Regions from separate parts of the Methylobacterium indicum genome, predicted to be linked through region 1. Evidence: predicted binding sites of a transcription regulator. Region 1 holds the regulator's gene; each other region holds the start of a gene.
The links. Region 1 encodes LexA, which represses DNA repair genes until DNA is damaged. Its sites were predicted from a motif close to TGTTCNNNNTGTGTTCNG; they were not measured.

Region 1 (7,373 bases):
TGACCGAGCCCGAGTTCCTGGCGGCGTCGCATCGCGAGAACCAGCGGCGGCGGCGCGCGCTGTTCGCCCAGACGCAGACGTGGATCCATACTCTGCCGAATGCGCCGCATGCGAGCCCGGTTCGCGTCGCCTCCTGGGAGATCATGAGCCTGACCGGCGTCACCCAGCAGGCGTTCCAGGAAAACTGGACACTGATCTTCGCGCCCGAGGAGCGTGCCAGGGCCGACCACGAGATCAGCGCGCGGTTCGCCGCGGGGCGTCCCTTCGCGGTCGAGCAGACCCTGGCCCTCGCGCGTGGCGATCGCGGCCTGTTCCGCAGCGTTGCGGTCCCGGTCCGCGGCGATGACGGGCGGATCGAGACCTGGGCCACCTTGAACGGCCGGGTCGACGGGCCCCGGCCGGTGCCGTCCGGAATCGTGCGGCAAGGCCTGGAACAGGCGGTGCAGGCCGCGCATCTGCGCGCCGCCCGGGGCCTCGTCGGCTGGTCGATGGCCGATCTCGCCGGGGCGAGCGGCCTGTCCCTCTCCACCGTCCGGCGCCTGGAGGAGGGCGGCGAAGGGCCGGCCTCCCGCAGCCGCCACGCCGCGGTCGCCGCCCTGCGCCGGGCCGGCATCGGCTTCGTGGTCATCGACGGGGATACTCTGGCGGTCGTCAAGGTGCGGTGATCCGGGCTCTTTCCGGGCCCGGCACGGCTTGCCATATCTGCCGCATGCCCGCCCCGAAGAAGCTCCGCCCGTCGACCGGCAAGGCCTCGAAGCCCGAGCTGAAGCCGCTGGACCCTTTCCTCGCCGAGTTGCTGAACCCGGCGCTGAACCGCGACCGCCTGCCCGTCGTCGAGCCGCCCCCGCCCGAGCCGCCCAAGCGGGGCCGCCCGCGCAAGGATGCCGCGGCGGCGAAGCCAGCGCCCGGCCCGGTCTCGGAAGCGAAACCCGCGCGTCGCACGAAGCGGGCCGAAACGTCGGCTCCCGACGGCTTCGGCGAGGCGCCGCAGGCCGCCTTCGCGCACGGCACGGCGGCGGATGTCGATCCCAGGCTCGCCCAGGCCCTCGGCCTGCGCGAGCCCGAGGCCGCCGGCGGCCTCGATCCGTCCGAGGCGGTGGAGGAGCGCGGGTCGCTGGCCGCCGAGGGCGTCTCGGCCACGGTCGACGCGCTGACCAAACTCCTCACCGAGGGCAACCCGCTGTTCAAGAACGGCGAATTGTGGCGTCCGCACCGGCCCGAGCGGCCGCAGAAATCCGAGGGCGGCGTCCCGTTCCGGCTGAATTCCGAGTTCACCCCGGCCGGCGACCAGCCCCGCGCCATCGCCGAGCTGGTGGCCGGCATCCAGGGGCAGGAGCGCGATCAGGTGCTCCTCGGCGTGACGGGCTCGGGAAAAACCTTCACGATGGCCAAGGTCATCGAGGAGACCCAGCGCCCGGCCCTGATCCTCGCCCCGAACAAGACTCTGGCGGCGCAGCTCTACGGCGAGTTCAAGAGCTTCTTTCCCGACAACGCAGTCGAATATTTCGTTTCCTACTACGATTATTACCAGCCCGAGGCCTACGTCGCGCGCTCCGACACCTTCATCGAGAAGGAATCCTCGATCAACGAGCAGATCGACCGGATGCGCCACTCGGCCACCCGGGCGCTCCTGGAGCGCGACGACGTCATCATCGTCGCCTCGGTGTCGTGCATCTACGGTATCGGCTCGGTCGAGACCTATACGGCGATGTCGTTCACGGTCTCGCTCGGCGAGAAGATCGAGCAGCGCCAGCTCGTCGCCGATCTGGTGGCTCTGCAGTACAAGCGCATCCAGTCCGATTTCGCCCGCGGCACCTTCCGGGTCCGCGGCGACGTGATCGAGCTGTGGCCGGCCCACCTGGAGGATCGCGGCTGGCGCATCGGGCTGTTCGGCGACGAGATCGAGGCGATCTCCGAGTTCGACCCGCTGACCGGCAAGACCCTCAACACGCTGAAATTCGTCAAGGTCTACGCCAACAGCCACTACGTGACGCCGCGCCCGACCCTCCAGCAGGCGGTGAAGGGCATCAAGGACGAGCTGAAGTGGCGGGTCGAGGAGCTGACCCGGATGGGCCGGCTGATCGAGGCCCAGCGCCTGGAGCAGCGCTGCACCTTCGATCTCGAGATGATCGAGGCAACGGGGGCCTGCAACGGCATCGAGAACTATTCGCGCTACCTCACCGGCCGCAAGCCCGGCGAGCCGCCGCCGACCCTGTTCGAGTACCTGCCCGACAACGCGCTGGTCTTCACCGACGAGAGCCACGTCACGGTCTCGCAGATCGGCGGCATGTACCGGGGCGACTTCCGCCGCAAGGCGACGCTCGCCGAATACGGCTTCCGGCTGCCCTCCTGCCTCGACAACCGCCCCCTGCGGTTCGAGGAATGGGACGCGATGCGCCCGCAATCGATCCACGTCTCGGCGACGCCGGCGAAGTGGGAGCTGGAACAGACCGGCGGCGTCTTCGCCGAGCAGGTCATCCGCCCGACCGGCCTCGTCGATCCGGTGATCGAGGTGCGCCCGGCCCGCTCGCAGGTCGACGACCTGCTCGGCGAGGTGAAGGAGGTGGCCGCCGCCGGCTACCGCACCCTCGTGACCACGCTCACCAAGCGCATGGCCGAGGACCTGACCGAGTACCTGCACGAGAACGGCGTGCGGGTGCGCTACATGCACTCCGACATCGACACGCTGGAGCGGATCGAGATCATCCGCGACCTGCGGCTCGGCGCCTTCGACGTGCTCATCGGCATCAACCTCCTGCGCGAGGGCCTCGACATCCCGGAATGCGCCCTCGTCGGCATCCTCGACGCCGACAAGGAGGGCTTTCTGCGCTCCGAGACCTCGCTGATCCAGACCATCGGCCGCGCCGCCCGCAACGCCGACGCCCGCTGCATCCTCTATGCCGACCACATCACCGGCTCGATGGAGCGGGCGATGGCCGAGACCGAGCGCCGGCGCAAGAAGCAGCTCGCCTATAACGAGGAGCACGGCATCACGCCCCAGAGCGTGAAGCGCAACATCTCCGACATCCTGGAGAGCGTCTACGAGCGCGACCACGTCCAGGTCGATACGGGGCTCGCCAAATCCGCCGTCACGGTGGGCCACAACCTCAAGGCCGTGATGGCCGATCTCGAGAAAAGGATGCGGACGGCGGCCGCCGATCTCGACTTCGAGGAGGCGGCGCGCCTGCGCGACGAGCTCAAGCGGCTCCAGGCGACCGAGCTCGCCATCGCCGACGATCCGATGGCCGAGCAGGCCGACGTCGAGCGCGAGGCCGGCCGCTTCGGCGCCAAGCGCAAGCGGCGCGGCGCGGAGCCCTTGGGCTACGGCCCGGGCGGCAAGGGCACCTCGGACGAGGGCACCCGCATCCGCCAGCCCGACCTCGACGACATGGGCCCGGGCACCGACCGCGAGGTGCCGTTCTCCTATGCCGAGCGCCCGACCGGCCGCTCGACGCAAGGCTTCCCGGGCCAGAAGCCGAAATACAAGGGGCGCAAGGGCCGGGGCTGAGGCCCATGCAAGAGGCCGGTGCGGTGGACAGTCCCCGCGCCGGTCGGACCCCGCGCGGGGCACGGCTCATCGTCCGTTCGACCCGCGATATCCCCGTCTATCACCCCGGTTGCTGCGGCCGCGCGCCGCTTTCTCGAAGCCGCTTGCGGAACACTTGCGGAACGCTTACCATGTTCGCGATTTGTTTCCGGAGCGCGGCAGCGCGGGGATGAGAGTGTCACATGCTCACGCGTAAGCAGTTGGACCTGCTCCGCTTCATTCAGCAGAGAATGCGCGAGACGGGAGTCCCGCCGTCCTTCGACGAGATGAAGGACGCCCTCGACCTCAAGTCGAAATCGGGCATCCACCGCCTGATCACCGCCCTGGAGGAGCGCGGCTTCCTGCGCCGCCTGCCGAACCGGGCCCGGGCGATCGAGGTGATCCGCATTCCCGACACGGTGACGGGGCCGGCGACGGCGACGGCGACGGCGCCCGCGGCCGGGGCCGAGGTGGTGCGGTTCAACCCGAGCGTCGTCGAGGGTGGGCGCGCCCACGAGCCGAAGCGGCCCGCCGGCATTCCCGCCATGGCGACCGCCTCGGACGAGAACGGTCACTCGGTCAGCGTGCCGGTGATGGGCCGGATCGCCGCCGGTACGCCGATCTCGGCGATCCAGAGCCAGAGCCGCACGGTGGCGATGTCGCCGGACTTTTTGGCCAGCGGCGAACACTACGCCCTGGAGGTGCGCGGCGACTCGATGATCGAGGCCGGCATCCTCGACGGCGACCTCGTGGTGATCCGCCGCCAGGAGACCGCCAATACCGGCGACATCATCGTCGCGCTGATCGACGACGAGGAGGCGACCCTGAAGCGCCTGCGCCGCCGCGGCTCGTCGATCGCGCTGGAAGCCGCCAACCCGGCCTACGAGACCCGGGTGCTCGGGCCGGACCGGGTGCGGATCCAGGGCCGGCTGGTGAGTTTGGTCCGGAAGTACTGAGAGGTCTTCCAGTCAGGCGCTGAAACCCTCCCCCCTCTGCGGGGGAGGGTGGACCCTGCGTCATTAGGGGCCGGGAGAGGGGCAGCGCGACGCTGATCCAGGGAGTGCCCGTCAGAACGGTTCAGTCTTTTCCGGAGGCGGCGTCCCCTCTCCCGCCCCGCTTCGCGGGGCACCCTCCCCCGCAGAGGGGGGAGGGTTGGAGCGGTAGCGCCCGTCAATGCGCGCTCCCCGTCGCCACGAACTTGAACAGGAACACCGCCGCGATCACCCACACCACCGGCTTCACCTCCCGGAACCGCCCGGTGAGCAGCTTGATCACCGCGTAGGTGATGAAGCCGAAGGCGACGCCGTTGGCGATCGAGTAGGTGAAGGGCATCAGAAGTGCCGTCACGCAGGCCGGCAGCACCTCGGTCAGGTCGTCCCAGTCGAGATCGACCAATTCGTGCAGCATCAGGCAGGCGACGTAGAACAGGGCCGGGGCCGTGGCATAGGCCGGGACCGAGCCGGCGAGCGGCGCGAAGAACAGGCAGGCCAGGAACAGGACCGCCACCGTTGCGGCGGTGAGCCCGGTGCGGCCGCCCTCCTCGACGCCGGACGCGCTCTCCAGATACGCCGTGGTGCTCGACGTGCCGAGCAGCGAGCCGACGAAGATCGAGGACGAATCCGCCATCAGCGCCTTGTCGAGGCGCTCCATCTTGCCTTGGGTAAGCAGTCCCGCCCGGTTGGCGACGCCCATCAGCGTGCCGGTGGCGTCGAACAATTCGACGAGGAAGAACACCAGGATCACGTTGAGCAGGCCGCCCGACAGGGCACCCTTGATGTCGAGGGCGAACAGCGTCGGGGCGATCGAGGGCGGCAGCGAGGCGACGCCCTGGAAAGTGTTGTCGGCGACGATGAAGCTCAACGCCGTGACGGTGAGGATGCCGGCGAGCAGCGCGCCGCGGATCTTGCGCACCGAGAGCACCGCGACGATCAGGAAGCCCAGCACTGCCAGCACCGCGCTCGGCTTGTGCAGGTCGCCGAGCGTCACGAAGGTCGCCGGGCTCGCCGCCACCACGCCGGCGCTCTTCAGCGCGATGATCGCGAGAAACAGCCCGATGCCGACCGTGATGGCGATGCGCATCGATCGCGGGATGCCGTCGACGATGATCCGGCGTAGCCCCGTCAGCGTGACGGCCATGAAGCACAGGCCGGAGATGAACACCGCGCCGAGCGCCGCCTGCCAGGTGTAGCCCATCTGGAGCACCACCACGTAGGCGAAGTAGGCGTTGAGCCCCATGCCGGGCGCGAGCGCGATCGGGTAGTTGGCGTAGAACGCCATCACCAGCGAGCCGATCGCCGCGACGAGGCAGGTCGCGACGAACACCGCCCCCTTCGGCATCCCGGCATCGCCCAGGATGTTGGGGTTGACGAAGACGATGTAGGCCATCGTCAGGAAGGTGGTGAGCCCGGCGAGCAGCTCGGTGCGTATGGTGGTGCCGTGGGCCGAGAGCGCGAAGGTGCGCTCCAGGAACCCGCCTCCGGAGGAACCGGTCGGCCGGGTCAGGCCGTCGTCGCGCTTCAGGTCCATCGCTCCTCCTCGCCGCTCTGGGTCGTGGTGCTGATCTGTCGGAAGATCCGGTCGGGCGCGAACGGCGTCGCGGTCAGCCGCGCGCCGGTCGCGTCCCGGATGGCGTTGGCGAGCGCCGCCGCCACGGGGTTGAACGGGCTCTCGCTCATCGACTTGGCGCCGAGCGGCCCGACCGCGTCATGGGTGTCGGCGAAGATCACCTCGGTGCGCGGCACGTCGGCGAGGGCCGGGATGTGATAGGTGCGGAAGGTCGGGGTCGCGACCCGGCCCCCGGCGTCGATCGCCAGGTCCTCGTAGAGCGCCGCGCCCAGCGCCTGGGCGACGCCGCCCTCGATCTGGCCGCGGCACTGGACCGGGTTCATCACCCGGCCGGCATCGGCGGCGTGGACGCTTCGCAGAATCCGCACCTCGCCGGTCTCCGGCCGCACCGCGACCTGGAAGCCCTGGACGTTGAACGCCACCGAGCGCGGGCTGCCGTCGGCGTGCCCCGCCGCCTCCGCGGGGCCGAGATCGGCGAGCCTCACCCGGGCGTCTCCCGCGCTCACGCCGTCGCCGTCGAGCCGGCAGGCGGCGGGATCGACGCCGAGCCGGGCGGCGGCGCGCCTCCGCAGCAGCGCGGCCAGGCTGTCGGCGGCGCGCCACGTCGCCTGGCCGGCGACCACGATGCCGGTGCTGCCATAGGCGCCGGTATCATGCCCGACCGCGTCGGTGTCGCCCTGGCGCAGGACGATGCGGTCCGGCGTGGTGGCGAGAACCTCCGCGGCGATCTGGCCGTGCACCGTCGAGGTGCCGTTGCCGAACTCCACCGTGCCGACATGCAGGACGTAGCGGCCATCCGCGAGCGCGATCCGCGCCTCGGCGAAGTGGCCCCGCGGCGGGATGGTGTCGATCATCGACAGCGCCATGCCCGATCCCGTGCGCCAGCCCGCCGGGGCGGGGGGAGGGGGCTCGGCCAGGGACGCCGCGACCGCGTCGAGGCATTGGTCGAGGCCGTAGCTGCCGTACCGGACGTCGTGCGGCTCCAGGCTCGTCGACACCATCGGGTCGCCGGGGCGGACGACGTTGCGCCGCCGCAGCTCGAACGGGTCGAGGTCGAGCGCGCGGGCGAGCTCGTCCATGGCGGATTCGACCGCGAAGATGGTCTGGCTCAACCCGTAGCCGCGAAAGGCGCCGGCCGGCAGGGTGTGGGTGTGGACGGCATAGCCGTCGACCCGCTTGTTGGCGCAGCGATAGACCGCGATCACCTCGTTGCAGCCGTGATGCAGCACGCCGCCGGCATGGTTGCCGTAGGCGCCGGTATTCGACAGCACCTGGAGATCGA
Region 2 (7,373 bases), 2.5 Mb from region 1:
ACAGGCCGCAGGAGAGATTCGTCCCGAAGATCCCCTTCAGGAGGCGCAGGCGCTCCGTCAGCACCGCGTCGGCACGGTCGGCGGGCAGTACCGCGAGCAGCCCTTCGCTCCACTCCGCCACGTCGCCAGTTGTCAGGTGGCAACCGCCACGGGGCGCGCGCTCCTGGGATCGGCCGAGGGTGAGGAGGCGGCAGAGCCGGCCATAGGCCGCCCGATCGGTCGGGTAGACGAGCAGGCTCCAGCCTTCCGCCAGGTCGAGCCGGCAGCCGACGATCAGGCGGCAGCCGGTGGTCCGCGCCGCCGCATGCGCCCGCACCATGCCGGCCAGCGAGTTGCGGTCGGTGACGGCGAGCGCCCGGATGCCCAGGAGGGCGGCCGTGGCGAAAAGCTCCTCGGGTGAGGAAGCGCCGCGCAGGAACGAGTAGTGGGTGGTGACCTGGAGCTCGATGCTCATCGGGGGCGCGACCGGCTGCCGACGGTCGCCTCGCCAGCACTTCTCCTCTCGCACACCACGACCTCATCCTGAGGTGCGACCGCAGGGAGCCTCGAAGGAGGGCTCCAGATCTCTCCGAGAGCCCTGGAGCCCTCCTTCGAGGCTCCGCGATCTCCGATCGCTCCACACCTCAGGATGAGGTCGCGGGTAGGATGAAATTCCTCGGTCGCAGCCGGCAAGCGTCGAGCGATCCGGCGCATCACGCCTCCCCCAGGCCGTGCAGCCACCAGCGCGCGCCCTCCCGGGTCAGGCAATCGCGAAACAGCCAGTAGCGGGCGCCGGTCTCGTCCTCGACCCGGTAATAGTCGCGGGTGGCCGCGACCTCGTCCTCGGCGAGCCACCACTCGCCGAAGATGCGCTCCGGCCCGTCGGCCCGCGCCACCCGGCGGCGGGTGCCGCGCCAAGTGAAGGCGGTGGGCGGCGCGTCGGGGAGCGCGGCCAGCACCGCCACCGGCTCGGGCACGGGCAGCAGCCGGCCGGGCCGCGGCAGGTCGGCGGGCCAGGTGACGCCGGTGGCGGGGCTCAAGGGGGCGACCCGGCGCACCGCCCGCTCGGGCCACTCGCTCTCGACCGGGCTGCGGCGAAACACCCGGCCGGGCCCGAGGCGCAGCACCAGCCGGTCGACGAGTTCGGCCATCGCGTCGGAATCCGGCTCCTCGCCGGGGGCGGCGAGCTGGCGCGCATCCAGCCGCTCGACGCGGAGAGCCGACAGCCGCGCCTCGTCGAGGCCGTGGCCGGGATCGACTTGCGGCAGACGCTCGGTCAGCAGGCGGGCGAGGTGGGTGGGGTCGCGGCTCGGCCGGGCGGTGCCGACGCTGACCGCCTGGTCGAGGCCGTCGACACGGCGAAACACCAGGTCGAGCCGGCGTGCCCCGAGCCCGTGCCGGGTAAGCGCCTCGGCCAGCATGGCGCAGAGCCGCCCGGCCACCCGGGCCAGGGTCTCGGGCGCCCCGATCGGCTCCGGGAAGGCGAGGCGCACGGCGTGCTCGGCCGGGGGCGCGAGATAGGCGAGCGGCTCGGGGGCGTGGCCGAGAGCCTGGTCGAGGCGGCGGCCGGGCTCCTCGCCGAAGCGCAGGCGCAGCGGCCCCCGGGGCTGGTCGAGGAGATGGGCGACCCGGGTGAGGCCGAGCTGGGCCAGACCCGAGACGGTCCCCCGATCGAGGCGCAGGGCCCAGAGCGGCAGGTCGAGGAGGTGGGGGCGCTGCCCGGCCGGCGGCAGCACGGTCTCCGGCGGCAGGCAGCGGGCGGCGGCCCAGGCGGCGCCCGGCGTGTCGGCGAGCGCCACCCGCACCCGGTAGCCGGCCCGGGCGAGGCGCCGCCGCAGGGAGCCGAGCAACGCCGCCTCGCCGCCCTGCAGGTGGGCGGCGCCGGCGACGTCGATCCAGATCCCGTCCGGCGGGTCGGGGGCGACGAGGGGCGCGTAGATCAGGCACCAGGCCGCGAGGCGGTGGAGCGCCGCCGCGTCGCCCTCCGGGTCGGCGGCGATCACCGCGAGGCCCGGGACCATCGCCTGGGCCTGGGCCAGAGCGAGGCCGGGGCGCAGGCCCGCCGCCCGGGCGGCGCGGTCGACGGCGGTGAGCACCCGGCGCGGGCCGTCCTGGCCGGCGGCCACCACCGGCTCATCCGGCGGCAGCCCGCCGTGCCGGCGCCGCCAGCGGTCGGTCGGCCAGCTCGGCAGGAAGACGCAGACGACCCTTCGCATCGGGAGCCTCGAGGAGCCAGGTGCGGGGCTCGGCGCCCCGGGCGCGGACGAGCGCCACGGTCCAGCGGGCCCGCGACAGGCCCGGAACGGGAAGAGCGGGAGAGGGCGCCGCGGTGACGCCCCAGCGGGTGGCGGCGGCGTTGGGCTCGGGCACGGCGGCGCCCCAGCGGCGGATCACCAGGGCGAGGCCTCCGCTGCCCTCGGCGGCGAGCTGGAGCCGGCGCGACGGGGTGAGCCCGAGCCGGGCGACCTCGCCGACCACCGCCGCGAGGCCGCGATGGCGCAACCCCTCCTCCATGGTGGGCAGCACCTCGGTCTCGCGCCGGGTCTCGGCGTAGAGCACCCGGTCGGGATGGAGCCCGACCGCGGCGAGGCCGGGGGCGAAGAGGTCGCGGCGGGTGAGGCACCACAGGACCGGGCCGGGGAGCCGGGCCAGGATAGCGGCGACGAACAGGGCCGCGAGCGCCCCCTCCCCGTCCACCGGGCCCGCGGCCAGCACCTCGTGCACCGCGCCGAGGCGTAGGCCCCCGCCCGGCAGATGGGTGTCGATCGGGTCGACGCCGAAGGACAGGACCGGACGTCCCGCCGCCTCGGGCGCCAGCCCGCCGATCTGCTCGCGCAACGCCGCGAGCTGCCGTTCCCGCCCGGCCTGTCGCATCTCATGCCCATCACCGACCGAAACCCGAATATGTTCCTGTTTTGTTCGGTTTCGAGGGGGTGTCAACCGGGGCTGTGGATGGACCGCCTCACCAGCCCCCGGAATCCCGGTCGCCTGTTGACGGCAGCGGGGACAACGGCCTCGGCCCGAGTCGCAAGGCCTTGGACCACAACGCGATCGGTCCGGCTCGGGGCCCGCGCCGGATTCGGGCATAGCCGTGGGACAACCCGCGCCAAGCCGCCAGGATCGCCGCTGAGCTGGATTCGGGGCCGGCAGGTGCCGTACAACTGTCCTCGGGACGGACGGGCCTCCACGGGCCTCCTGGCGGAGAATCCGGGGTTTCGGGCTCCGCCCGTGCCGGGGGCGAGAATCGACGTCGGGCGCGAGCCCGGAATCGGGCCTCGCCGGGGCCTGCCGCGGGCCCCGACCGGCACGCCGAGTTGCCTACGGCGGGCCATCCGCGATTCACACAGCTTTCCAAGCTGTTAATCGGGGCCCTGCGCCGAGTAACCTACGGGCCTGCGCAGAGTCGCCTTCCCGGCCCCCCGGATTCCACGCAGACGAGCCTACGGGCCTGCGCCGAGTTGCCTACGCGACCGCGCAGACCTGCCTACGCGAATAGGGGTCAAGCCCTTGATCGGCAAGGGAAAATCGCCACCCCATATAATACCCATATAGCTCTACGGATTCAGACTCTGAATCTAGATTCTGAATCTCTCATAAAAAGGGATTTGGGGATCGGGATTTAGGGGGTTCCAGGGCTCGATCGGCGGAGAGGCGGATCGCGGCCTGACCCGGTGGGAGCGCCCTGCCCTCCCGGCTCCGATGTCAGACGTCGGGCCCGTCGTTCGACCGGAGCCGAGAGTCCTGAGGCCCGAGGCGGCGCGTCTGAGCCTCGCAATCCCCGAGTCGTCGCCCCACAAAGCCCAGAACAGCCGGCCGCGTTTCCCCGGGGATGAGTCGAGCCGAGGCTTGAGCCGCGGGAACCGACTCACCTCTACGATGTCTGATGATTCGCCGTCCCGATGCGGGACTCTCGCTCGACTCGCCGGGCGTTGCTGGAGGTCGGCAATACTTTGGCGCGACTCACGACTCGGCCGCCCCCGAGGGTTACCGGGATCCTGCGTCGGCCTGCACGAGCGTAGGCAAGTCGGCGTCGATCGGGTGACGGACCGTAGGCGGGTCTGCGCGGTCCTGATCCTGAAAAAGATGCGGAATCTCAACGGACAAGGCTCCGATTCCGGGGCGAGCGGCGGCGTCCGGGGGCGTAGGCAATTCAGCGTGCCCGCACGTCTGTCAGCTGCGGGCGAAGCGTAGGCAACTCGGCGTAGGACGGGCGCGCGCCGCGGCAGCAGCGAGAGAAAAGGCGAATGATAATCTGATGTAGATTTACTGTTTATATAAGTATATATCTCGAATATTGCTGCCTTGAGGTTGAATACAAAATAAAAAACCAGATTTCTGCTCTAAAAAACCCTCGATCATCGCGTCGATGAGTGCGCTGAACATGCACGAGGCTGCGCATCGAGGCGGAGAGCCGGGCGAGACACGAACGACGACTCCGGAGCGCGGCGAGAGACTTGCGCGCCGCTCGCGAAACCGGCGGCGCGGTTTTTTTTCCGCATGAGGCATGGCCGGCGGAGATGCGAGACCGGCTGACCGGTGTCACGCCGGACTGGCGCAGCCGCGATCTCGGCGCCAAGTGGCGCTTCGGCGTGCGCGTCCCATGATCGTGCCAACTGGCAACAGGGATGACGACGGTCTGTGCGCCCCCCGGCAGATGGGGCGGCCCGAATACGGAACGGCGCGTCTTCCCGTTCACTCACCTCGCGGCGCGGCCGCTCCTGCCGGAGACCGGATTTTCGCGTTCATTCGACGGGAAGATCGTCCTCCGGCGAGTCCGCTGGCGATCTAACCGGCTACGCCCGGACCGATCCCGTCATCATTCCCGAATAAAAGGAAATAAATCCTATGAGCGGGCATGACTCGACGTCGACGATCCTACGCTCGAGGCGCGAGGCGTCGTGCGCCTCCGACGTCCCGCCCCTCGACGAGACGGCCACGTAGGCAAGTCGGCGGAATCAAGCCCTTGCGCGGGCTCGCCTATTCGCCAGCGCCGCCTTGGGCGGCACCAGGAGGTCCTTCGGATCGGAGGGCAAGAGCTGCATGCCGCCGTCGTCGAGGGTCAGGCGCAGGCGCGGAAACACCTCGGTGAGATGGGCGACGTCCTTGCGGAATTCCTGGCGAAAGGATCGGATCGAGCCGTTCTCGCTGCCGAACTGCTTGTAGAGGTTGTCCCAGGTGAGCCGCAGCGGCCGCTCCAGCCGCGAGAGCCGGTAGCCGACCCAAAAAAGCAGGTCGAGCTTGCGCGCCGAGCCGGCAAACGCCCGGGCGGCCCGGATGTCGACCGGCAGGGCGTGCTGGATCAGGTTGTCGTAGAACTCGCGGTGGAAGGTGATGGTCGAGGACCATAGGAGGCCCTGGTCCGGGTGGTTGTGCAGCGGCAGCCACACGTCCATCTGCCGGAACGGCGGCACGTTGAGGGTCGAGGCGCGGGTGCCGTCCCACAGGCCGATCTGCATCGAGCAGGCGGCGAGCCGGTTGAGCTGCTCCTTGAACTGCTTGAGGGTGCCGCGCTCGCCGCCGGTGACCGGGAAACCCATGTCGCGGATGAAGCCCGACATGCTCTGCGCCACCTCGACCTTCGGGCTGCGCTGGCGCACCGCCTCGGTGCAGAGATGCAGCAGGAGGAGCCGGGCCTTCGGGCCGTAGGGCAGCCCCTGCATCTCCATCTCGCCGGTCGTCGGGTTGATCAGCCGGCCGGCATTGATGGCGAGCGTGTTGCGGCCGTATTCCCGCGAAACGTTGGTGACGCCCTTCGGCTCGCGATACGGCAGGCCGCAAAGCGCCAGCACCGAGTGGATGTGCTGGATGTTCTCGGGCGCCGCCGGCTCGTTCTCGATCACCTCGCGCACCATGTCGCGGCGGCGCGCGTTGCGGGGCAGCCGGGCGCGCTCGGCGGCGGCCTCGGCCTTCAGCACCACCAGCTTGTCGCGCGCCTCCGACTCGGCGTCGCGCTTGGCCTGGCTCGCGCGCACGAAGGCGAGCGTCGCCTTGTAGGCGACGCTGCCGCGCGCCTTCTCGACGATCTCGAGGAGGTCGGGGTCGCGCACGCCCTCGACCGGTTCGAGGACGGATGGCGGCGGGGTCGTCATCTCCACCAAGGGGCTCCGCAGGCGGATGCGGGCTTTCGGGCGCGCATCGTGACTCTGTTGGGTTGGAGTCCTAACGCGCGAAACCCGACTCGACAGAGTCGAGTCGGGCGAGATTCCGAAGCAGAGCGCCAGATTCCTGTGAATCGGTGTGGCTAACCGGAGAGTCTTCGTCGCTCCGGTTCGGAGATGGGACGAACCTTAATCGGTGTCGTCTCGGGTCTTCGACTCGGCGAACGCCGCGTAGAGCTGTGGAAGACTCTGGATCAGGTAGGCGGCGAAGTCCGGTTCGAGGCTGTCGTCGACGGTGAGCTGGGTGCCCTGGCGGCCGCGGTCGATCCGCACCACCGGCCGTCCGCCGAGCGTGGTCCAGACCGCCGGCACCGGCGCCGGCCGCGGCGCCGGCGCGGTGAGCGCCGAAAACAGCCGGGCGAAGCGGTCGTCCGAGGACAGTTCCGAAAAGTCCGGCGTTGCCAGGACGCGGCCGACCACCTCGCCGGCGCCCTCGCGGGCGAGCGCCTCGACGAGGGCGGTCCAGCGCGGCCGGCCGGTTTTCGGCGCCGGGCCGATCGCCGTCACGATGTCGACCGGTACCGCCCGGCCGATGCCGATCAGGCGCGAGAGCTGGGTCTTCTCCACCGCGAGCGCCGCCATGATGGTGGCGCGGTCGAAGCCGCGATCCTCGAGCGCGATCGCGAACAGGGCCCGCTCGATATAGCTGAGATCGGCCCGGGCCGAATTCTCCTGGCCCTGCGCGACGACGAGATCCTCGTCGGTGAGCGTCTTGACCACCGCCCGGACCGGGCGGCCGAGCTCGATCGCCGCCCGCAACCGGCGATGGCCGTAGGCGACCTGATAGCGGCCGGCCTCGGACGGATGCGGCCGGACCAGGATCGGCACCTGCTGGCCGCGCTCGCGGATCAGCGCCACGAAGGCGGCATGCTCCTCCGGATCGACCGACAGGCGGTCCTTGACGAAGGAGCCGTCGACGAGGGCGGTGTCGAGTTCGACCACCCGGTCGCCCGACGCCACCATGGCACGGGCCTCCGCCGCCGCGCTGGCGATGCGCCCGAGGCTGCGCCCCATGGCGCCGACGGCGCCGGAGCGCACCAGCTGGCGGGGTGCCTCGGTGGCGGGATCGGTGGCCGGGGCCTCGACCGGGTTGCCAGTTGGCAACTCGGCCGGCGGCGTCTCGCGGTCGAGGGAGCGGGCGCCGAGGGCGGCGCGCAGGGCGTCCTTGCGCTTCATGCCGGCACGCGTCCCCAGGCGCGGTGCATCAGGCCTTCGATCTCGCCGTTGACCCCGTCG
Region 3 (7,373 bases), 3.2 Mb from region 1:
GAAGGCGAGCTTCAGGTCGCCCTTCTCCAGGGCCTCGCCGTAGCGGTCGCCGAGGAACGGCACGACGAGCTTGTTGCGGGCGCCCAAGCGACCCCAGTCGATGTCGAAGGCGTCGGCGGCCGGCGACAGCGCGCCCCATTCGAGCACCGAGAGCCACCACGGATTGTCGGCGCCGCCGACACCCATGTGGTTGGGCACGATGTCGAGCAGGAATTTCAGGCCGTGGGCCTTCAGCACGTCGCTGAAGCGGACGAACGCCTCCTCGCCGCCGAGCTCCGGGTTGATCTCGCGGTGGTCGACGATGTCGTAGCCGTGCATCGAGCCCGGCCGCGCCTTGTGGATCGGCGAGGCGTAGACGTGGCTGATGCCGAGCTTGGCCAGATACGGGATGATCTTCGCCGCGTGGTCGAAGGTGAAGTCCTTGTGGAATTGCAGCCGGTAGGTCGCCCGCGGCGGCGGCGAGGCCAGTCGCGCGGCGCCCGAGCGCGGGCCCCGCGCCTCCGCCGCGAGCGAGGAGGCGAGCTTGGCGAGCGGCCCGCCGGGCGCCGCGATCGCGTCGAGGTCGCGGTCGAGCTTGCGGCGCCAGTTCGGGTAGCCCTCGGTGACGCCCGGCATGTTGGCCTGGCTCACTTCGCCCAGAATGTCCTCGTACTGCACCGCCGTCAGCACCGACGGCGCGCGGGCGAGGAAGCGCACGGCCGCCTCGAAGGGCGGCTCGGCCGGTACCTCGCTCGTCGGGATCAGGCCCTCCTGGTTCAGCGCCTCGGCGAGGCGCCGGCGCTCGTGGACCCGCTCGTCGCGCTCGGATCCCGCCCGGTCGGCGTCGTAGAGGCCCAAGGACTGGCGCAGCTCCGTATCGACCCCGCGCCACCAGCCGACGAAGGTCGGCAGGTCGTGGGTGGTGATGGCGCAGAGCGCGTCGCGCGGGTACTCGGCCGGGCGCTTGAAGCTGCCGCCCTCCCCCCGCTCGAAGGACAGGATGCGGTAGCTCAGGATGCCGGCCTGCATCAGCGCGTCCGAGAAGCCGGCCGGCGCGGTGCCGAGGTCTTCCGCGATGACGAGGCACTTCGCCCGGTGGCTCTCGAGGCGCAGCACCGCCAGCATCGCCTCGAACGGCATCGCCACGTAGGCGCCGCCCTTGGCGCCCCCACCGACCGGGATCAGGAACAGCCGGGCGAGCTGGAAGGCGTGATCGATGCGGATCGCGCCGGCATGGCGCATGTTGGCCTGGACCAGCGCCCGGAAGGCCGCGAGGCCATCGCGTTCCAGCTCCAGCGGATCGAAGGGCGGCAGGCCCCAATCCTGGCCGTTCGGGGCGAGGATGTCCGGCGGCGCGCCGATCGACAGCCCGGCGGCGAAGCGCTCGGGATGCGACCAGATCTCCGAGCCGCCGCGATCCGCGCCGACCGCGAGGTCGCGGTAGAGCCCGAGCCGCATGCCGGTTGCGAGGCCCCGGGCGGCGGCCTCGGCGAATTGCCGGTCGGCGAGGAATTGCAGCCAGGCGTGGTAGGACACCCGCTCCTGATGCTCGGCCGCGAAGGCCGCGACCTCGGATGTGCCGTTGCGGCGGTAGGCTTCCGGCCAGTCGCCGAGCCAGTTGGCACCACCTTGCGCGAAATGCTCGGCCAGGGCCTCGAAGGTGGCGTGGGCCTCCAGGTTCTCGCCGCCCGCGGCCCGGAAGGCGAGGTAGTCGGTGTCGCGTCCGGCCCGGGCCGGCGAGTCCTGCCACAGGGCTTCCAGCACCGGGCTCAGCACCTGCCAGATGCCGGCGTGATCGACCAGCGAGGCCTCGCGCAGGCGTGCGATCTCGGAATCCGAGTCCCGCAGGAGCACTTCCGCCCGGCTGCCGGCGAAGCCCGGCAGGGCGGAGGGCGCGATGTAGAGCGTCTCGAGGAACAGCCGCGAGGACGGCGAGTAGGGCGAGACCTTCTGGCGATCGGTCGAGAATAGGGCGTGGACCGGGCTCAAGCCCAGGAACGCCGCGCCCTTGGCGCCGGCATCGGCGGCGGCCCGGCCGGCATCCGCGTAGGTGCCGATGCCGAGGTTGTCGGCCGAGCGCAGTCCATAGAGCTGGGCGGCGAGGCCCCAGTCGCGAGCCCCCTCCTCGGCCAGCGCCCGCGGGCGCCAGCAGCGCTGGGGCGCGGCGATCACGGTAGCCTCGGCCCGCCGCTCGCCGAGCGTCACGACGAGCTTGTGGTAGCCGGGGGTGAGGGGCGGCAGCTCGATCGCCTCGGTGCCGGGGGTGAGCGCCACCCGCCCGTCGCGGGCGGTGCCGCGCTCGTCGGTGACGCGCCAGCTCAGCGTGCCGGAGCCGCCTTCCGGCCGGACCGGCACCCGCGCGGCGCGCCTGGCCTCGACCGGCACCAGCGGCGGCACGAGGCCGTGGCGCAGGGCATGGATGCGGCCGAGGCTCGCCCGCGCCTCCTCCTCGGTGCCCGCAGGCAGGCCGAGGGCGGCGAGCAGCCCCCGGCGCACGGAGAGCGGGGTCTCGACGCGCTGGCCGAAGGCGTCGGTGTAGTCGGCGGCGATGCCCGCCTCATCGGCGAGCCGCGCGACGACATCCTCGGTCACGGCCATCTCAACGCACCTCTTTCACGAACATGCCCGACCAGGCGGGCAGGACCAGGGAACCGTTCTCGCCCTCCGTCACGGCGGGCGAGCGCCAGACGACACGGCCGGGAGGCTTCGGGAGGGCGAAGGGCTCGCCCCCAAACACCCCGACGAAGCGCAGATCGCCCCCGGCATACGACCAGGTGACGTCGATCGTGTCGGGCCGCGGCAGGGCGTAGCGGCCGCCCTGCCAGGCGGTCTTCGTCAGCGGCACGATCTCGCGCTGTCGCAGAGCCAGGAGCGCGGTGGTGTCGGCGAGCACCTCGCGATGGGGCGAGCGGTCGCGCTCCGCCCAGTCGAGGGTAGAGCGTTGGAATGTCTCCTCCGCGGTCGGATCGGGGATCGTCTTCGCCTTCTCCTCGTCGGCGAAGGCCGCGAAGCTCTTGAACTCGCGACGCCGGCCGTCGCGCACCGCCTTGTTCAGCTCCTCGTCGGGAGCGAAATCGACGAAGAACAGGAACGGCGTCGAGGCCGACCATTCCTCGCCCATCCACAGCATCGGGATCTGCGGGCCGAGCAGCAGGCCGGCGCGGGCGAGCGCCAGCCTGTCGGGCTCCGCGAGATGGCTCAGGCGCTCGCCCAGCGCCCGGTTGCCGACCTGATCGTGGTTCTGCAGGAAGGTGACGAAGGCCGAGGGCGGCAGGTGACCGGAGGGCTCGCCGCGCGGGTGATCGTCGAGGGTCTTGAACGGCTCGCCCTGGTAGGCGAAGCCCTCGGCGAGGCTGCGGGCGAGATGCGCCGCCGGCTTGTCGGCGAAGCTCTCGTAGTAGCCGGCCTCCTCGCCGGTGAGCAGGATGTGCCACCCGTGATGGGTGTCGTCGGCCCATTGCGCGCTGTGATGGCGCGGCTGTCCCGCCCCGTCCCGTTCCAGCCAGGAGGCCTGGTTGGCCTCGTTCTCCAGCATCAGGTGGATCGGCCGGTCGGGGAACGCGGCCCGGATCCGCTCGGCGAGCTCACCGAGGAAGTGCTTGTCGGAATCGTCCTGGATCGCGTGGACGGCGTCGAAGCGCAGGCCGTCGACGTGGAATTCCTCCAGCCAGTACAGCGAGTTATGGACGAAGTAGTCCCGCACCACCTGGCCGCTGGTCTTGCCATCGAAGTTGATCCCCGCGCCCCAGGGGGTCTGGTGGCGCTCGGTGAAGAACGTCTTGGCGTAGGCGTTGAGGTAGTTTCCGGCCGGTCCGAAGTGGTTGTAGACCACGTCCAGGAAGACCATCAGGCCGAGCGCGTGCGCCCGGTCGACGAGGCGGCGCAGGTCGTCGGGAGTGCCGTAGGCGGAATCCGGCGCGTAGGGCAGCACGCCGTCGTAGCCCCAGTTGCGGGTGCCCTTGAAATCGGCCAGCGGCAGGAGTTCGATCGCGGTCACGCCGAGGTCGCGCAACGCCTCCAATCTCTCCGCCAGTGCCGCGTAGGTGCCCTCGGGCGTCGCCGTGCCGATATGGGCCTCGTAGATCACCGTCTCCTCGAACGGGCGGCCCTTCCAGCCTCCGTCGGTCCACGGGAAGGCGGCGGGATCGATCACCTCGGAGAGGCCCGAGACGTCCTCGGGCTGGAAGCGCGAGGCCGGGTCCGGCACCACGAGGTCGCCGTCGATCCGGTAGCCGTAGCGGGCCCCGGCGCGCACGCCCGGCACCGTCAGGCGGCGCCAGCCCTCGCCCGCCTCCGGCAGCGGATGCTCGCTCCCGTCGAGAACCAGGGCGACCTCCGTCGCGGTCGGCGCCCAAAGGGCGAAGCGCACGCCCTCCGGTCCGATCTCCGCACCGAATGGCATGCTGTGGGCGCGCCGCATCGGGCCACCATCCTTTGAAAGCGTGAGGGCAAAGAGCGAGTCGGGACAGCGTGGGGGCCGCCGCTCTGGAAATTCCGCCGGCCTGTCGAGGTTCCGCACTGCGGAAGGCCAGGCTTGCGGCGGGAGCTAAGGCGGCCGGCCGTCCCGGCAATGGCGGATCTCCACCATCCCTGTTGGCCGACTCGCATTGTTCTGGGGACGAGGTGCGGGGTGCCGGATTCGCGCGATCCGGCGCCACGTCCGGGAACCCGGACGCGTCGGCTCGAGGGAAGATCGGCTCGAAACAGTGGTCTTGAGTGAGGCGAGGCTCAGAACGCCCAGGCCAAGGTCGCGGCGAGGGCGACCGCGAGGGTCGCGCCGGTCGCCGTCATCGCCATCCGGTTGAGGCCGGCCCCCGCCGCGGCGATGCCCTCCTCGGCGAAGCCGAAGGCCTGACCGGCGGCCAACTCGGCGCGCGCGAGGGTGAGGTGACGGGTCTGGCTGTCGCGGACCGGGCGTCTGGCGGCTCTCATCGTCGGGTCGCTCCTGTGGCGCGGCCTGTCCGGCCGGCGAATGCGCGACCGATTCGACAACGGGTGGTCATGGCCGAGGTTCCGGCGCGCCCGTGTCCGTCACCGGGCTTTAAGGGAATTTGTTTACGTCTCGGTGACTCTGGTACGGGTTCTGCTGCGCGGCGGTCCCGGACCGCCCGCCCGTACGCGACCATGCCACGCCCGACACCCCCGGAAACCCCTTTTTGTTCCGCGTTTGTTCCGGTATAGGGAGAGGATGACCTCGAATGCTGCCAGAGCCCTTCCCCCACCGCGAGGCCGTCGCGTGAGCGAGGCCGCACGAGACCTGTTCGGAGCGGGCGGCAAGCCTCCCGGGGACAAGACCCCCGAGGGCAAGCCGCCGGCCGAGCCGTCCAAGGCCGATCAGCTCAAGGCCGATCGGCTCAAGGCGGATCAGCCCAAGGTCGAGCCGCTCAAGCGTCCGAAGCCGGTCGCCGTGCCTCCGCCCGCGGAGGCGGCGGAGGCCGGCTACGATGCCTCGGCGATCGAGGTGCTGGAGGGGCTGGAGCCGGTGCGGCGCCGGCCGGGCATGTATATCGGCGGCACCGACGAGAAGGCGCTGCACCACCTCTTCGCCGAGGTGATCGACAACTCGATGGACGAGGCGGTGGCGGGCCATGCCAGCTTCATCGAAGTGGAGCTGCAGGAGGACGGCTGCCTCGTCGTGACCGACAACGGCCGCGGCATCCCGGTCGACCCGCACCCGAAATTCCCGGGCAAGTCGGCGCTCGAAGTGATCATGACGACGCTGCATGCCGGCGGCAAGTTCGACTCGAAGGTCTACGAGACCTCCGGCGGCCTGCACGGCGTCGGCATCTCGGTGGTGAACGCCCTCTCGGACCTGCTCGAGGTCGAGGTCGCCCGCAACCAGACGCTCTATCGCCAGACCTTCTCGCGCGGCCACGCGCAGGGACCGATCGAGACGGTCGGGCGCGTGCAGAACCGGCGCGGCACGCGGGTGCGCTTCCACCCCGACGCCGAGATCTTCGGCGAGCACCGGTTCGATCCGCGCCGCCTGTTCAAGATGGCGCGCTCGAAGGCCTACCTGTTCGGCGGGGTCGAGATCCGCTGGCGCTGCGCGCCCTCGATGCTGGACGGGGTCGAGAACGTGCCGGCCGAGGCCGTGCACCGCTTCCCGGCCGGCCTGAAGGACTATCTCGCCCGCGAGATCGACGGCAAGGAACTGGTCGCCGACGGCGTGTTCGCCGGCAAGGTGACGAAGCCGGGCAGCCACGGCTCGCTCGAATGGGCGATGGCGTGGTTGTCGAACGACGACGGCTTCTCCTCCTCCTACTGCAACACCATCCCGACGCCGGAGGGCGGTACCCACGAGAGCGGGATGCGGGTGGCGCTGCTGCGGGGTTTGCGCGACCACGCCGAGCGGGTCGGCCAGGTCAAGCGGATGGCCTCGGTCACCGCCGACGACGTGATGGCAACCTGCGCGGCGATGCTGTCGGTCTTCATCCGCGAGCCGGAATTCCAGGGCCAGACCAAGGACAAGCTCGCGACGCTCGAGGCCTCCCGCATCGTCGAGGCGGCGATCCGCGACGCCTTCGATCACTGGCTCGCCGCCTCCCCGGCCCAGGCCAACAAGCTCCTCGACTGGGTGATCGACCGGGCCGAGGAGCGCCTGCGCCGGCGCCAGGAGAAGGAGGTCGCCCGCAAGACCGCGACCCGCAAGCTGCGCCTGCCGGGCAAGCTCGCCGATTGCTCGAAGGCCGGGGCCGCCGGCTCCGAGATCTTCATCGTCGAGGGCGATTCGGCCGGCGGCTCGGCCAAGCAGGCGCGGGATCGCGCCACCCAGGCGATCCTGCCGTTGCGCGGCAAGATCCTCAACGTCGCCTCGGCGAGCCGGGACAAGCTCGGGGCCAACCAGCTCCTCTCGGACCTGACCCAGGCGCTGGGCTGCGGCCTCGGCAACCAGTACCGGCACGACGACCTTCGCTACGAGAAGGTCATCATCATGACCGACGCCGACGTCGACGGCGCCCACATCGCCTCGCTGCTCATCACCTTCTTCTACCGGCAGATGCCGAAGCTGATCGAGGGCGGCCACCTCTACCTCGCGGTCCCTCCCCTCTACCGGCTGACGCAGGGCGCCAAGAGCGCCTATGCCCGGGACGACCGCCACAAGGAGCAGCTCCTCAAGACCACGTTCAAGTCGGGCAAGGTCGAGATCGGGCGCTTCAAGGGCCTCGGCGAGATGATGCCCGGCCAGCTCAAGGAGACCACCATGGACCCCAAGAAGCGCACGCTCCTGCGGGTCGAGGTGGTCGAGGAGGCGCGCGACGCCACCGGCGACACGGTGGAGCGGCTGATGGGCAACAAGCCCGAGGCCCGCTTCGCCTTCATCTCCGAGCGCGCCGTCTTCGCCGACGAGATCGAGCTCGACATCTGATCGGCCCCCGCCGAGAAGGGAGGGA

Region 2: a site for LexA is predicted at 2,885-2,902, ahead of miv_RS18430 (ImuA family protein). Genes of this name have one in related genera too.
Region 3: a site for LexA is predicted at 5,137-5,154, ahead of parE (DNA topoisomerase IV subunit B). Genes of this name have one in related genera too.

Annotation. Positions count from the first base shown of each region.
Region 1 covers NZ_AP024145.1:1,427,361-1,434,733, reverse strand. The annotation lists gene miv_RS06625 (PAS domain-containing protein) at 1-665, shown strand, start outside; gene uvrB (excinuclease ABC subunit UvrB) at 710-3,508, shown strand; gene lexA (transcriptional repressor LexA) at 3,730-4,482, shown strand; gene miv_RS06610 (NCS2 family permease) at 4,697-6,052, opposite strand; gene miv_RS06605 (molybdopterin-dependent oxidoreductase) at 6,043-7,373, opposite strand, start outside.
Region 2 covers NZ_AP024145.1:3,950,719-3,958,091, forward strand. The annotation lists gene miv_RS18420 (error-prone DNA polymerase) at 1-454, opposite strand, end outside; gene miv_RS18425 (DUF6504 family protein) at 693-2,195, opposite strand; gene miv_RS18430 (ImuA family protein) at 2,113-2,853, opposite strand; gene miv_RS18435 (replication protein RepA) at 4,935-6,068, opposite strand; gene repB (plasmid partitioning protein RepB) at 6,267-7,313, opposite strand; gene repA (plasmid partitioning protein RepA) at 7,310-7,373, opposite strand, start outside.
Region 3 covers NZ_AP024145.1:4,757,770-4,765,142, reverse strand. The annotation lists gene miv_RS22120 (malto-oligosyltrehalose synthase) at 1-2,577, opposite strand, end outside; gene treZ (malto-oligosyltrehalose trehalohydrolase) at 2,579-4,399, opposite strand; gene miv_RS22110 (hypothetical protein) at 4,708-4,911, opposite strand; gene parE (DNA topoisomerase IV subunit B) at 5,216-7,348, shown strand.